One region of the Pedobacter sp. HDW13 genome, then DNA from elsewhere that is predicted to be linked to it. Evidence: riboswitches for the same ligand, from Rfam matches in the RefSeq annotation. Region 1 holds a riboswitch; each other region holds the start of a gene.
What was found. Region 1 has a riboswitch for S-adenosylmethionine ahead of G7074_RS20040 (peroxiredoxin). Riboswitches for the same ligand answer to the same signal wherever they lie in the genome.
Positions count from the first base shown of each region.

Region 2: another riboswitch for S-adenosylmethionine. It lies ahead of G7074_RS22830 (O-acetylhomoserine aminocarboxypropyltransferase/cysteine synthase family protein); the one in region 1 lies ahead of G7074_RS20040 (peroxiredoxin).
Region 3: another riboswitch for S-adenosylmethionine. It lies ahead of G7074_RS25065 (SusC/RagA family TonB-linked outer membrane protein); the one in region 1 lies ahead of G7074_RS20040 (peroxiredoxin).
Region 4: another riboswitch for S-adenosylmethionine. It lies ahead of metH (methionine synthase); the one in region 1 lies ahead of G7074_RS20040 (peroxiredoxin).

Region 1 covers NZ_CP049868.1:4,738,100-4,741,271, reverse strand. The annotation lists gene G7074_RS20040 (peroxiredoxin) at 1-1,276, opposite strand, end outside; SAM riboswitch class I at 1,450-1,560, opposite strand; SAM riboswitch class I at 1,593-1,698, opposite strand; gene G7074_RS20035 (ABC-F family ATP-binding cassette domain-containing protein) at 2,276-3,172, shown strand, end outside.
Region 2 covers NZ_CP049868.1:5,473,797-5,476,968, forward strand. The annotation lists gene metX (homoserine O-acetyltransferase) at 1-636, opposite strand, end outside; gene G7074_RS22830 (O-acetylhomoserine aminocarboxypropyltransferase/cysteine synthase family protein) at 670-2,001, opposite strand; SAM riboswitch class I at 2,275-2,385, opposite strand; gene G7074_RS22835 (hypothetical protein) at 2,599-3,172, shown strand, end outside.
Region 3 covers NZ_CP049868.1:6,036,122-6,039,293, reverse strand. The annotation lists gene G7074_RS25075 (AraC family transcriptional regulator) at 1-106, shown strand, start outside; gene G7074_RS25070 (peroxiredoxin) at 146-1,417, opposite strand; SAM riboswitch class I at 1,556-1,662, shown strand; gene G7074_RS25065 (SusC/RagA family TonB-linked outer membrane protein) at 1,982-3,172, shown strand, end outside.
Region 4 covers NZ_CP049868.1:2,712,078-2,715,249, reverse strand. The annotation lists gene metH (methionine synthase) at 1-1,417, opposite strand, end outside; SAM riboswitch class I at 1,581-1,684, opposite strand; gene G7074_RS11545 (Bax inhibitor-1/YccA family protein) at 1,801-2,556, opposite strand; gene G7074_RS11540 (hypothetical protein) at 2,596-3,162, opposite strand.

The sequences.
Region 1 (3,172 bases):
TTTCTGGTGCTGGTTCGGCAATCAGTTCGTCTAGTACGCGATTAAATTTCTTCTCGTAATCGTCGTAATATTTACCTGTTACCGTGCCGGTGTAACCGGTGTAAATTTCGCGTACCTCTCCTTTTCTATCGATGATAATGGTAGTTGGGAAAGCAATAAATTTGTTGAGTGCGGGCAGTTTCTGTGCTACCAGTTTCTTATCGGCCAGCCCACCGAATAGGATATCGTATTTGATATCGTATTTATCTCTCAGCTTTCCGAGCGTGTACTGGGCATAGGCCAGACTGTCTTTTTGTTCAAAACCAATGGCAATGGCTTCTACTCCGCGTTTTTGGTTTTTGTTAAACCAGGGCGAAAGAAAAACAGTCTGGTCGGTACAGTTCGGACACCAGGTACCCACAATTTCTACAATTACCACTTTGCCTTTGTATTTATCGTCGCTCAGCGAAACGGCTTTACCCTTAAGATCAGGAAAAGTGAAATCGAGTTTTTTATAGCCTTCTTTTAAAAAGGTTAATTTATAGGGATCAGGCAGGTTGGCATCGTTGTTTTTAGTGGCATCGAACTTGATGTTTTTATAGATACCAAAACCCTGATCTCCTGATAGCGTGCCATCTTCATTTACTTTTCCTTTAATAATAAAAGGACTTGGACCGGTAAAGCCCGATAAAGCGAACTCATTTCCTTGTATGGTGCCTTCAATTTCACGGCTATCGCCTACAACCGTCATAATTACGCCCGTAAGCTTATTCCCGTTTTGTTTCAGCACCGCAATTGATGCAGGAACAGCTTCTTTACTGTATAATTTAAGTTCCCATTTGCCCGATAGGTCGGCAGTAGGTTTTACATCTTTACCGGGCTCTACAAAGCGGTAGGTTTTACCAGGCTCGGCCGTAAATGGCAGAGAGTTCCCCCTGAAACCTGGTACCAAACTCCGATACTCACCACTTAATGTACCATTGGGTTCTATTTTGGCCACCAGGGCTGCATCGTAAGTATTCATTTTAACGAAAATCGAATCCTTTCCAAGACGCTGCACATGGAAATCATCGCGACGGGTGCCATTTATCAAAGTAAAAACAGCGTGTTCAGGATCTTTGCCCTTAAATTCGAAATTAAATGGAACAGCCGATTCGCTCACCGTAAATACACCGCGCCATATTCCTTCTTTAATAAAGGCTGCGGGTGGTTTAACTGTTGCCGAAAAGGCCGAACTACTGATCAATAGTCCCAAAGAGAGGCCTTTTAGTGTGGGTAGATAGTTTTTAAAGTTCATGTTTATGGTTTTAGTTTAGTAATTCTGTTTTAAAACCCTGTGGAGCAGACATACCATTTCCATGACTGGTAAATTACCAGCCGCTTAATCAAAAAAGAAAAGCATGTTTGAAACTGTAAATGCTATTTACAACAGCAGGAGTTTTGTAGTTTAAGTGTTTTCATATCTTAGTTAATTTATTTTTCCCCCGAAAAATTTCGGACGAATGAGTAAAGCACTTATTTCATTGCTGAAAAGTTGCTAGAAGATCGACGAGGCTCCCTCTCCCTTCTTCTGTATAAATCATCTACTAGTGGTGGAATTATTAGATGCAGTAAATTTATTTTTCCGGAATACCTCCGGAATGAGTAAAGCACTTATTTCATTACTGAAAAGTTGCTAGAAGATCGATGAGGCTCCCTCTCCCTTCTTCTGTATAAATTATCTACTATTGGTGGAATTACTAGATGCTGTAAAGGTAAAACAAAAAATATTAAAAACCAATTAAACCTATAGATTTTATAGTATTTATTTTTTCTGTGATAATCGGATAGTAATGAGGGCTTAATCGTATCTTGTGAAAAGCTTAAATAACATCCTGGATTGTACGCCATCTGTGCTGAATGAATTTTCCACCATTACATAAAGCGCCACACATTGCACAACCAGGATGTTATTTTTATGAATTGCTGAAATCACCAGGCTATTCGGCAAGAGAATTTGGTGATTGGCCAAATATATAAAAAGTCTACCAATTTAGTATACTTTATTAAAAATAATCAGGCTTACGCTTAATTTGCCTTATAAAAGCATATCTCCCCACCTACCTTCTTTCATTTTAATAAACAAAGCAACGAAGTGTTGCACCTTATGTTATGAAGTATATTAAGATTTAATCAACTCATATTCTGCTTATTAGTAAATACGATTCTAAATTATTCTTATTAAACATTTTTGTTAAACAAAAAAGAATAATACCTTTACACCCGTAAATATTTTTCAATTGCCTAATGTTTAGCTATGAGTTTAATCATCCGATCCCTTTCTTATACCCATCCCGATAACGAGCAACTCTTCAATAACCTCTCGCTAAACATTGCCAGCGGCGATAAAGCGGCATTAGTGGGCATTAATGGCGTAGGCAAATCAACCTTGCTCAAAATGCTTGCAGGTGCTATGCAACCCGGTTCAGGCGAAATCATCACCCCTGAAAAGCCGTGGTACATTCCGCAGCATTTAGGAGAATACGACCAGTATACCGTTGCCCGCACACTTGGCATCGATCAAAAGCTAAAAGCCCTGCAAGCTATTCTGGCTGGTGATGCCGATCCGCAGCATTTTACCGATCTGAATGATGACTGGGAAATTGAGCAGAAAGTAAGTCAGGCATTAAAAAAATGGAGACTAGAACATTTATCAACCGATCAGTTACTTGGCAGCCTGAGTGGAGGACAGAAAACAAAAATTTTCCTGGCCAGCATAAACCTGCACCAACCAGAGCTGATTTTGCTAGATGAACCTTCCAACCATTTGGATATCCAAACCCGAAAAAAATTATATCAATTTATAGCGCAGAGCAAGGCAACCATTTTGGTGGTGAGTCATGACAGAAGCTTGCTTAATCTGATGAATAAAACCCTCGAGCTGAGTAAAAAAGGCATTGAGGTTTATGGTGGCAATTTTGAATTTTATCAGCAGCAAAAGCTGGAAAAGGTTAATGCCCTGCATGCACAGCTTAACGAACAGGCCAAAACACTTAAACAAACAGAGAAGAAAGCACGCGATGTAGCCTACCAGCGCCAAAAACAAGAGCAGCGTGGTAAAAGCGCCGGACAAAGCAACTCGCTTCCCCGCATTATTGCCGGCGGATTGAAAAGTAAATCGGAACGGAGTACGGCTAAAGTACTTGATGCCCAG
Region 2 (3,172 bases), 740 kb from region 1:
GTAAGTACGATAGCTTAAAAGTGCAATGCTTCTGGCTGCTTTCAAACCTTTAATGCCTCCATCAGGCTTATTGGCATAAAAAGTACGGTCGGTAGTAATGGCTAGTCGCTGACTTTCGTTAAAGGCAATTCCCCAGGGCGAATGCACGGCATTAGTAGCCACTAAAATCAGGTTCTCAATTTTATTCGGCTCAATAATGCTCCATTCAACAGCTTGTTGTCCACCTAACGAGCCACCAATTAATAGTTTAATGGTATCGATTTGTAAATGCGCCGCTAAAAGCTGGTGCGCTGATACAAAATCGCGGATGGTAAACTGCGGAAACGACAAGTAATAAGGCAGGCTGTTAACCGGATTGGTACTTAAAGGATTGGTTGTACCATAATTAGAGCCTAAAACATTAGCACAAATAATATAATGATCGTTTGGATTGAATAAAGCGTTTTGCCCAAACAAACCTTCCCACCATTCAAAAACATCGGCATTGGCAGTAAGCGCATGGCAAACCCATATTACGTTATCTTTCTTTGTGTTTAATTTGCCATATGTTTGATAAGCGATTTGCAGGTTACGGATTTTTTTTCCGCTTTCGAGCTTAAATTGTTTGTTATATTGATATGTTGATGCTGTGCTCATGCTAAAATAATGCTGATGGTAATAAAAAAAGGATTAGGCTTGTAAACTGGCTGTACTTACTGATAAGCCAATTGCTGCAAAAGCCTGCTCAAAATCGGCCTTAATGTCGTCGATATGCTCGATACCAACTGATACGCGAAGCGAGTTCGGTTTAACACCTGCAGCCAGTTGTTCGCTATCGCTTAATTGCTGGTGTGTGGTAGCCGATGGCTGGATAATCAGCGTTTTGGCATCGCCCACGTTTGCGAGGTGCGAAATCAGTTTTAAATTATCGATTAATTGGGTTGCTCTTTCTTTGCTGCCGTTTAACTCGAAAGATAAAACTGCTCCAAAGCCATTGCTTAAATATTTCTTTGCCAAATTATTGTATTTACTGCTGGCCAAACCAGGATAAGCCACTTCTTTAACTGCCGGGTGATTTTCTAACCAGGTAGCCAATTCTAAAGCATTATCTACATGGCGTTGTACACGAAGCGATAAAGTTTCGAGACCTTGCAATAACAGGAAAGAGTTGAACGGCGCAATAGCCGGACCTAAATCCCTTAAACCTTCTACACGGGCACGAATAATAAACTGAATATTGCCAAAAGGACCGTCGACACCGAAAACATCGCTAAAAACCAAACCATGGTAGCCTTCTGATGGTTGACTAAATTGTGGAAACTTACCATTTCCCCAGTTATAATTTCCGCCATCAACAATTACACCACCAATGCTGGTTCCATGTCCGCCAATCCATTTGGTAGCCGATTGTACCACTACGTTAGCGCCATGTTCTAATGGTTTAAACAGGTAACCTGCAGCACCGAAAGTATTATCAACAACTAAAGGAAGATCATATTTTTTGGCAATAGCCGCAATTTTTTCAAAATCGGGCACACTAAATGCCGGGTTACCGATAGTCTCTAAATAAATAGCTTTTGTTTTATCGGTAATTTTAGCTTCAAATTCTTCTGGCACATCCGGGTTAGCAAAATCAACATGAATACCCAAACGCTTAAACGCTACTTTAAACTGATTATAAGTACCGCCGTAAACATGAGATGAAGAAACAATGCTGTCGCCAGCCTCCAGGATATTATTTAAGGCAATAAATTGTGCTGCCTGACCAGATGCTACTGCTAATGCTGCTACGCCACCTTCTAAAGCTGCAATGCGTTTTTCGAAAACATCGCTGGTTGGGTTCATGATCCTGGTATAGATATTACCGAACTCTTTTAAAGCAAATAAATTGGCTCCATGCTCAGCATTTTTAAAACCGTATGAAGTGGTTTGATAAATAGGAACAGCCCTTGAGCCTGTAGTTGGATCGATTTCCTGACCTGCGTGTATTTGTAAAGTTTCGAATTTATATGAAGTTGACATAATCTTTAATGCTTAAATTTTTAAATGTTGAATAATCTGTAGGGATCAGATTAACCTAAAGGTTAAAGCTGTGTGGGCGTATCCCGTTTTAGCGGGACCTTCCAGTTTGAAAAACACAAAAAGGGAAGATTTTTAAATTACTGTATGCAACAGCACATACAAGTAATCGCCTGCATATTGCAACACATAAAAGACATAGAAAGATCTTCTACTTTTTTAAGGTTTGAACCAGGTTCGCTTAGCGATTGAAGATTTAATGTTTTCATCAGTTAAAATTTATATCACCAGATAACACCGTGTTAGCCAGTCAGGAATTGGCACCTTCTCTTTCTGAGGGTTGCCAGTGGGTCATGGAGCCAGTCTCTCGCCACTTCTTTATAAATCAACCTCTGAAGATTGACTTTTACTTAGCTTATTGCCAAATAATATTCCAAATGTCTGAATTTAATTTTAATCCACAAAATAAAATTTTGAATTTAAAGCAAGCTACTGTGAATGAGGGTGCTAATTTTAAATAATTAAGGCTCCTTAAATATTTTAATATAAAGTTAATGGTTAAAACTTTAAGTTTGTGTTACCTATCTAAATCTAATCATCATGAAAAATGTAAAATTCTATGGTTTGGCAATACTATTTACTGTTGCCTGCTTAAATAACGTTAATGCCCAGTTTGGTGGCTTAAAAGATAAACTACTAAAAGTGGGTACAGCACAGGGTGCTAAAGCCTTAGGGGTTGATAAATTCCTGAAACAGCCTGCTGCCATTACCACCAGTTTTGAAGATGTGAATCGCGAAGGCGAGATGATGCCCGATTTTAAATCGAAGGAGAAATTTCAGCCTTTATATTTATTACCTAAAAATCCGGAGGGCGGTTATGTGCTTTGCGAAGGTTTTTACGAAATGACCAATAAAAGCTATTGCCTTAAAGCCGGAACCTTTGCCCCTTCAAAAGGCGATGGCTACATGTTTGCTCCGGTTTTAGGACCCAAAGAAGAAATTGTAGTATCGATATTAAAGAGTGCCGAAAAGCACCCCGAAGTAGAACAGCACGATATTCAGGTTTTATTGTGGACCATTATTGCCCGCACAAAATTTGCCGATTACAGCGGCCAGGTTAAACTTACTGCCATTAAGTTACTTACACCTAAGCAACTTACCCAGTTAGAAGGTG
Region 3 (3,172 bases), 1.3 Mb from region 1:
GGCTTACGAATGTGGTTTTAATAGTCTGTCTAATTTTAACCGGTTTTTTAAAGAAGCCAAAGGTGTAACCCCACGCGATTACAAAAAGATGGTGGCTACGGCTTAGTACTTTTAATTAACCAGGGAACAAAGGTTTAGATTGCATTTACTTCTTCAATAAAGCATCAATCTCGGTATTAAACTCTTTTTTAAATTCGTCGTAAAATTTGCCTGTAGCCGGACCATTAAAGCCGGTGTGTATTTGGGCAACATTTCCCTGTTTATCGATAATAATGGTAGTAGGGAAAGATACAAACGAATCTAATGCAGGTAAGGATTCGGCTACCACTTGTTTATCGGCTGTACCGGCAATAACCTGATCGTATTCGATACCAAAGCGCTCTCGGAAACGGCTCATTACTTTTTTAGCATATTCTGGCTCAGTAGAGCGTTCGTAATGTAAGGCAATAACCTCTACACCACGTTTCTTGTTTTCTTTATACCAAGGGGCAATAAAGGTAGCTTCATCTACACAATTGGGGCACCAGCTGCCAGTGATGGTTAAAACAACTACCTTGTTTTTGTATTTTTCATCTTTTAACGAAATCTTTTTTCCATTAACATCTGCGAAACTAAAATCGAGGGTTTTATAACCCGGTTTCAGGTAGGTGAGTTTGTAGGCATCGGGCAGGGCAGCGTTGGCATTCTTAACACCTGTAAAAGGCTGACTTCCTCTTGCACCTAAGATTTCACCGCTTAAAGTGCCATTGGACTGGAAAGTGCCTTTGTAGTAAGCAGGAGAGGAGCCAATAAAGCTTGATAACTGAAATTCGTTACCTTCTACCACGCCTTCCAGGTAGCGCGAATCGCCGGTTACACGTAAAAAAGTACCGGTAAGTTTGTTGCCTGTTTGCTTAAATAAACCTACTGTTTTTTCGTCCTTGCCATTTGGCGATTTGAAAACCACATCGTAGCTTCCGGAGTAATTGGCTGTTACAGGTTTACCGTCTGTTTCGAAACGGTAGTTTTTACGCTCGGCTACAATGGCCAAAGGTTTACCGGTCTGGCCTTGTTTTCTTAATGTGCCGGTAAGCTGATCGCCAGTTATGGCAAATGCCAGTTCGTTATCAAACTGATCGAGTTTGACAAAAAGCGAATCGGCAGTTTGTTTAACTAAACCGCCTTCAAAACTTTCTTCGGCATTGCGGAAATATAATTTCTGCTGACCATTTTTTTCGTTGATATCAAAGTTGAAAGGGATTTCCAATCCTTCTTTTACTTTGGCAACTCCGCGCCAGCTGCCGAGTGCTACAAAGGCATTAGACTTTTCTTTATGGGCTTTTACCCCTGTATGATTGGCCAATACGGTTTGATCTTGTGCAAAGGATATGGTAGTTGATATGGTCAAAACGGCTGTGAAAATTGATTTCAGATTCATTGGGATGTGTTTTAATCGACTAAATTGGTCGACAAATATACGGCTCGTATTTGGCAAGAAAAAATTTTCAGATAAAAAATATATAAAAACTATAGAATTACTGGATTTAATTATACCTTTGCCCCAGTTATTTAAAAATGCTTATCAAGAAAGGCGGAGGGAATGGCCCTGTGAAGCCTTAGCAACCATCTAAGTTTTAGAAATGGTGCTAATTCCATCCCGGATGAATCTGGGGTAGTTAAGTCAGCAGTTTGCGTTATCCTTATTAATATGGAGCACTTCTGACTTTTGGTTGAGGTGCTTTTTTTGTACCCGGGCTTTTTTGAAAGTAACTTATTTACTAATGATCATTTCCAGATGAAAAAAACAGACGTACTAAAATCTATTTATTTAAACCAAACGAGGTATTTCCGAATGCGTATGCCCTGTTAAGATGCATTCATTTTAACGGGCTTTTAAGCTAACCAATCCTTTCATTTTTTAAACAAAAAATACGGTTTATAGCCGTGGTGGAAAGGTATTGCCCAAATTATTGTCTCCATTAACTAATTATTACAACACAAGATGTTCAAAAAAATTAAATCAATAGCGTTTATTTTGCTGCTCTTTACGGCGCAGCAGTTACTTGCGCAAAATGTACCTGTTACAGGTACGGTAAAATCGGCCGAGGGCGAAACCCTGCCGGGTGTTTCTGTTTTGATCAAAGAAACCAAACAAGCTACCACTACCGATGGTAAAGGGGTTTTTAGCATTAACGCACCCGAAAAAGCTACCCTTATATTCTCATACATTGGCTTTAAAACCCAGGAAATACCTGTTGTTAAAGGTAGTCCTATCGCTGTGGTATTGCAATCGAGCGATCAGTCGCTTGATGAGGTTGTAGTTACTGCTTTAGGTATATCGCGCCAAAAGAAATCGCTGGGTTATGCCGTTCAGGAATTAAAGGGGCAGGATTTGGCCGAAGCTAAAGAATCGAACCTGGTTAATGCCCTGGCTGGTAAAATTGCCGGTGTAAGGGTAACCAATAGCCAGGGAAGTATGGGGTCGTCGCGCGTGGTAATCAGGGGTGAAACTTCCATTGCCGGTAACAACCAGCCACTGTTTGTGGTAGATGGAATTCCGGTTGATAACTCGCAGTTAAACTCGGCCGGTGCCCGGGATTATGCCAATACCATTTCGGATATCAATCCTGAAGATATTGAATCAATGAGTGTGCTTAAAGGCCCAAATGCAGCCGCATTGTACGGATCGCGGGCTGCAGCAGGCGTAATCCTCATCAAAACCAAAACCGGTAAATCGAAAAAAGGATTGGGAATTGCCGTTAACTCGAACGCGGTTTTAGAAAGCCTGCTTACCCTTCCGGTATATCAAAATGCTTTTGGACAAGGTTCTGAAGGTAAATTTAGCTATGTGGATGGTGCTGGTAAAGGTTTAAATGACGGGGTTGATGAGAGCTGGGGACCGAAACTGGATGGCAGGCTAATTCCGCAGTTTTTCTCTAAAGGTGTAGCTGTTCCTTTTGAAGCGCATCCGGATAATGTTCGCGATTTTTTCCAAACCGGTTATTCCTTAAATAACGGTGTATCGATTGCAGATGCCGGAGAAAAATACGATTACAGGATCTCTTACAACAATTTAAAACAGGTAGGTATTGTGCCTAATTCGGGACAGGGGAAAAATTCGTTTGTGCTGAATACCAGCCTTAAAATAACCCCGAAATTAACTTTAACGGCTAATGCCAATTACAGTAAACTT
Region 4 (3,172 bases), 2.0 Mb from region 1:
CACCATACTGCATAATTTTACGGGCACTTTCGCGGAATTTATCTTCGCCTTCTTTCAAGGAAATAGAGTTCACAATCCCCTTGCCTTGCAGGCATTTTAAGCCATTCTCAATCACGGACCATTTTGATGAATCGACCATAATGGGTAGTTTGGCAATATCAGGTTCAGAAGCAATCAGGTTCAGGAATTTGGTCATGGCTGCTTCCGAATCAAGCATCCCCTCATCCATATTCACGTCAATAACCTGCGCGCCACCTTCTACCTGCTGTAATGCAACTGCTAAAGCAGCTTCATAATCGCCACCTAAAATCAGTTTCGAGAATTTTGGCGATCCGGTAATATTAGTTCTTTCGCCTATATTTACAAAAATACTTTCTGGGGTAATGGTTACAGGTTCAAGTCCGCTTAAACGCATATGAGGTTCGAGCACAGGTAATTTTCTAGGCTCAGCTTTCCGGGCATTTTTAGCAATGCAACCAATGTGATCAGGTGTGGTACCGCAACAACCACCAACAATATTCACAAAGCCTGATGCAATAAAATCATCAACCAGGTGAGCGGTTTCGTGTGGTTGTTCATCATAAGCTCCAAACTCGTTGGGTAAACCTGCATTTGGATAAGCCGAAACATAACAACCTGCTTTTGCGGCAAGCTCTTCGATATGCGGACGCATTTCTTTAGCTCCCAATGCACAGTTAAAACCGATACTTAATGGTTTGGCATGCATTACCGAGTTTAAGAAAGCCTCCGCCGTTTGGCCCGACAATGTTCTTCCTGAAGCATCGGTAATGGTCCCCGAGATCATAATCTCGAGCTTACGACCAATTACTTCTTCGTATTTTTTAATGGCCACAATAGCCACTTTTGCATTTAGGGTATCAAAAATGGTTTCGATCAACAACACATCCGAGCCACCATCTACCAACCCACGAACCTGCTCGTAATAAGCTGCTTCTAATTCATCAAAATAAACCGCCCTAAAACCAGGATCGTTAACATTCGGCGACATAGAAAGGGTACGGTTGGTTGGGCCAATGGCACCTGCAACAAAACACTTGCGATCGGGATTAGCCGCCATAAACTCGTCGGCCGCTTCTTTGGCTACCCTTGCTCCTTCAAAACTCATTTCGTAAGAAAGGTCTTCCATTTGGTAATCGGCCATCGAAATTCGCTGTGTACTAAAGGTATTGGTTTCGATAATATCGGCACCAGCAGCCATGTACTCGAGGTGTATGGTTTTGATAATATCGGGGCGTGTAATGTTAAGCAAATCGTTATTGCCTTTTACATCACAGGGATGATCTTTAAAGCGTTCCCCTCTAAAATCCTCTTCGGTTAGGGTATATCGCTGAATCATGGTACCCATTGCACCATCAATCACCAAAATACGTTTTTCTAATTCTTCTCTAATGCTCATTGTTGTTGTTGTAGCAAGTAGCAAGTATCAAGCGTTGAAATATTGATAACTCACTTTTTATTAGGTGGCAGCAAAAAGTAAAGGCAAAATTGTCTTAATACTTCATACTTGTTTCCTAAATTAATGGCTTATCTAAAAAGTTGGTACGTGAATCGTAATCCTAAACTTATCTGTTTCCGCTATTTGCAGAATAGAATTTAGCACCTTGTGTGGCACAGGTTGCTAAGACTTCGTTGGGTCTAATCCCTCCGTCTTTCTTAATAAGCATACAAAAATGCAACAAAGCGGCATCATTTCCAAAAATTATCGCCTTGTGGCCAAATAAAATTACAAAGGCCATGCAAAACTGCACAGCCTTAAGAATATTGTTCTGTTTAAACCGTTTATTTTCTGCTTCCGAAAATGCGTAGTAAGAACAGGAAGATGTTTAAGAAATCCAGGTATAAAGATAACGCAGCTACAATCGCCATTTTCTTAGATTCAATCTGAAGAACCTGTTCTCCGCTGGCCTCAATACCTTCGCCAATTCTTTTAATCTTTTGCACATCATAAGCTGTTAATGCAGTAAATATTGCAATGCCAATAAAAGCCATAAACAAGCTGAACTGTTCGCTCTGAATAAACATATTAATTACACTGGCAATTACTAAACCAATTACCCCAACCATCAGAATCGGACCAAATTTGCTTAGATCGATATTGGTTGTATAACCCATAAATGCCATAATTCCAAATATTCCGGCTGCACCTGCAAAACAGCTTACTACCGAACCTGAAGTATATGTTAACAAGATAAAGCTTAAGCTAATTCCGGTTAATACAGAGTAAAGCACAAATACGCCTATTAAAGCAGGTAATGATAACCGGCTTAAACCAAAGCCCATTAATAAAACCAGGCCTAGCGGAGCGAACATGGCTATATAACCAAATATAGACATACTAACTTTGCCTGTTGCAGGGTTAATATTTAAAAGATACTGCATTAACTGCTCGTTGGTACCGAAAAGATAAGCAGCTACTGTAGATAAACTCAATGCAACGAACATCCATAAGAAAACGTTAGCGAAGAATTTTTTAGACACAGATTTTTCCTGTACAAAAACACTGTTGTCCTGATATTGATAATTTTGTTGTTCCATTTTAATTTTTTGCGTGTTAAATTATATAAAAATAAACATTTAGTTCAATCTTTTTGTCAGCAATTCTTCAACTTTTTTAAAGAACTGCAGTGGCTTTAATGTACGCCAAGGCAGATTATCGAAATCGCCGCCAAAGTTAATGTAATAATCGATGTTGTTATCGCGAAACTCGGCAATTACATGTTCCTGAAAATTCACACCAACAATCCAGCCATCTTCCACCTCCTGAAACCACTCTTCGTAATAGCTATCATCAGAAGCATGGAAATTGAGCACATTTTCTCCGATGAGGATAAATTTATTAATGCCTTCATCCATCATCAACTCTACCACATCGCGTTTGAGCAACATAATATCGTTGTTGATGGCATCGTTCCACTCACCGATAAACTCTATTATGGCATAACCGCGATCGTAATCGGCATACAGCACCTTCATGTACAGTGTGCTCGATCCAAATTCATCCCATTGTGGGTGAAGTAAAAAGTTATAAATCTGCTTATCGAAGTAAAGCTCAGAATATTCGGTATTATAAAACGGTGAACGTTCATCTTCAGCCGAAATATAATCGTCTCGCCACTGGTAATAAGGCTCAATCTCGTGCATAGTTTTTAAT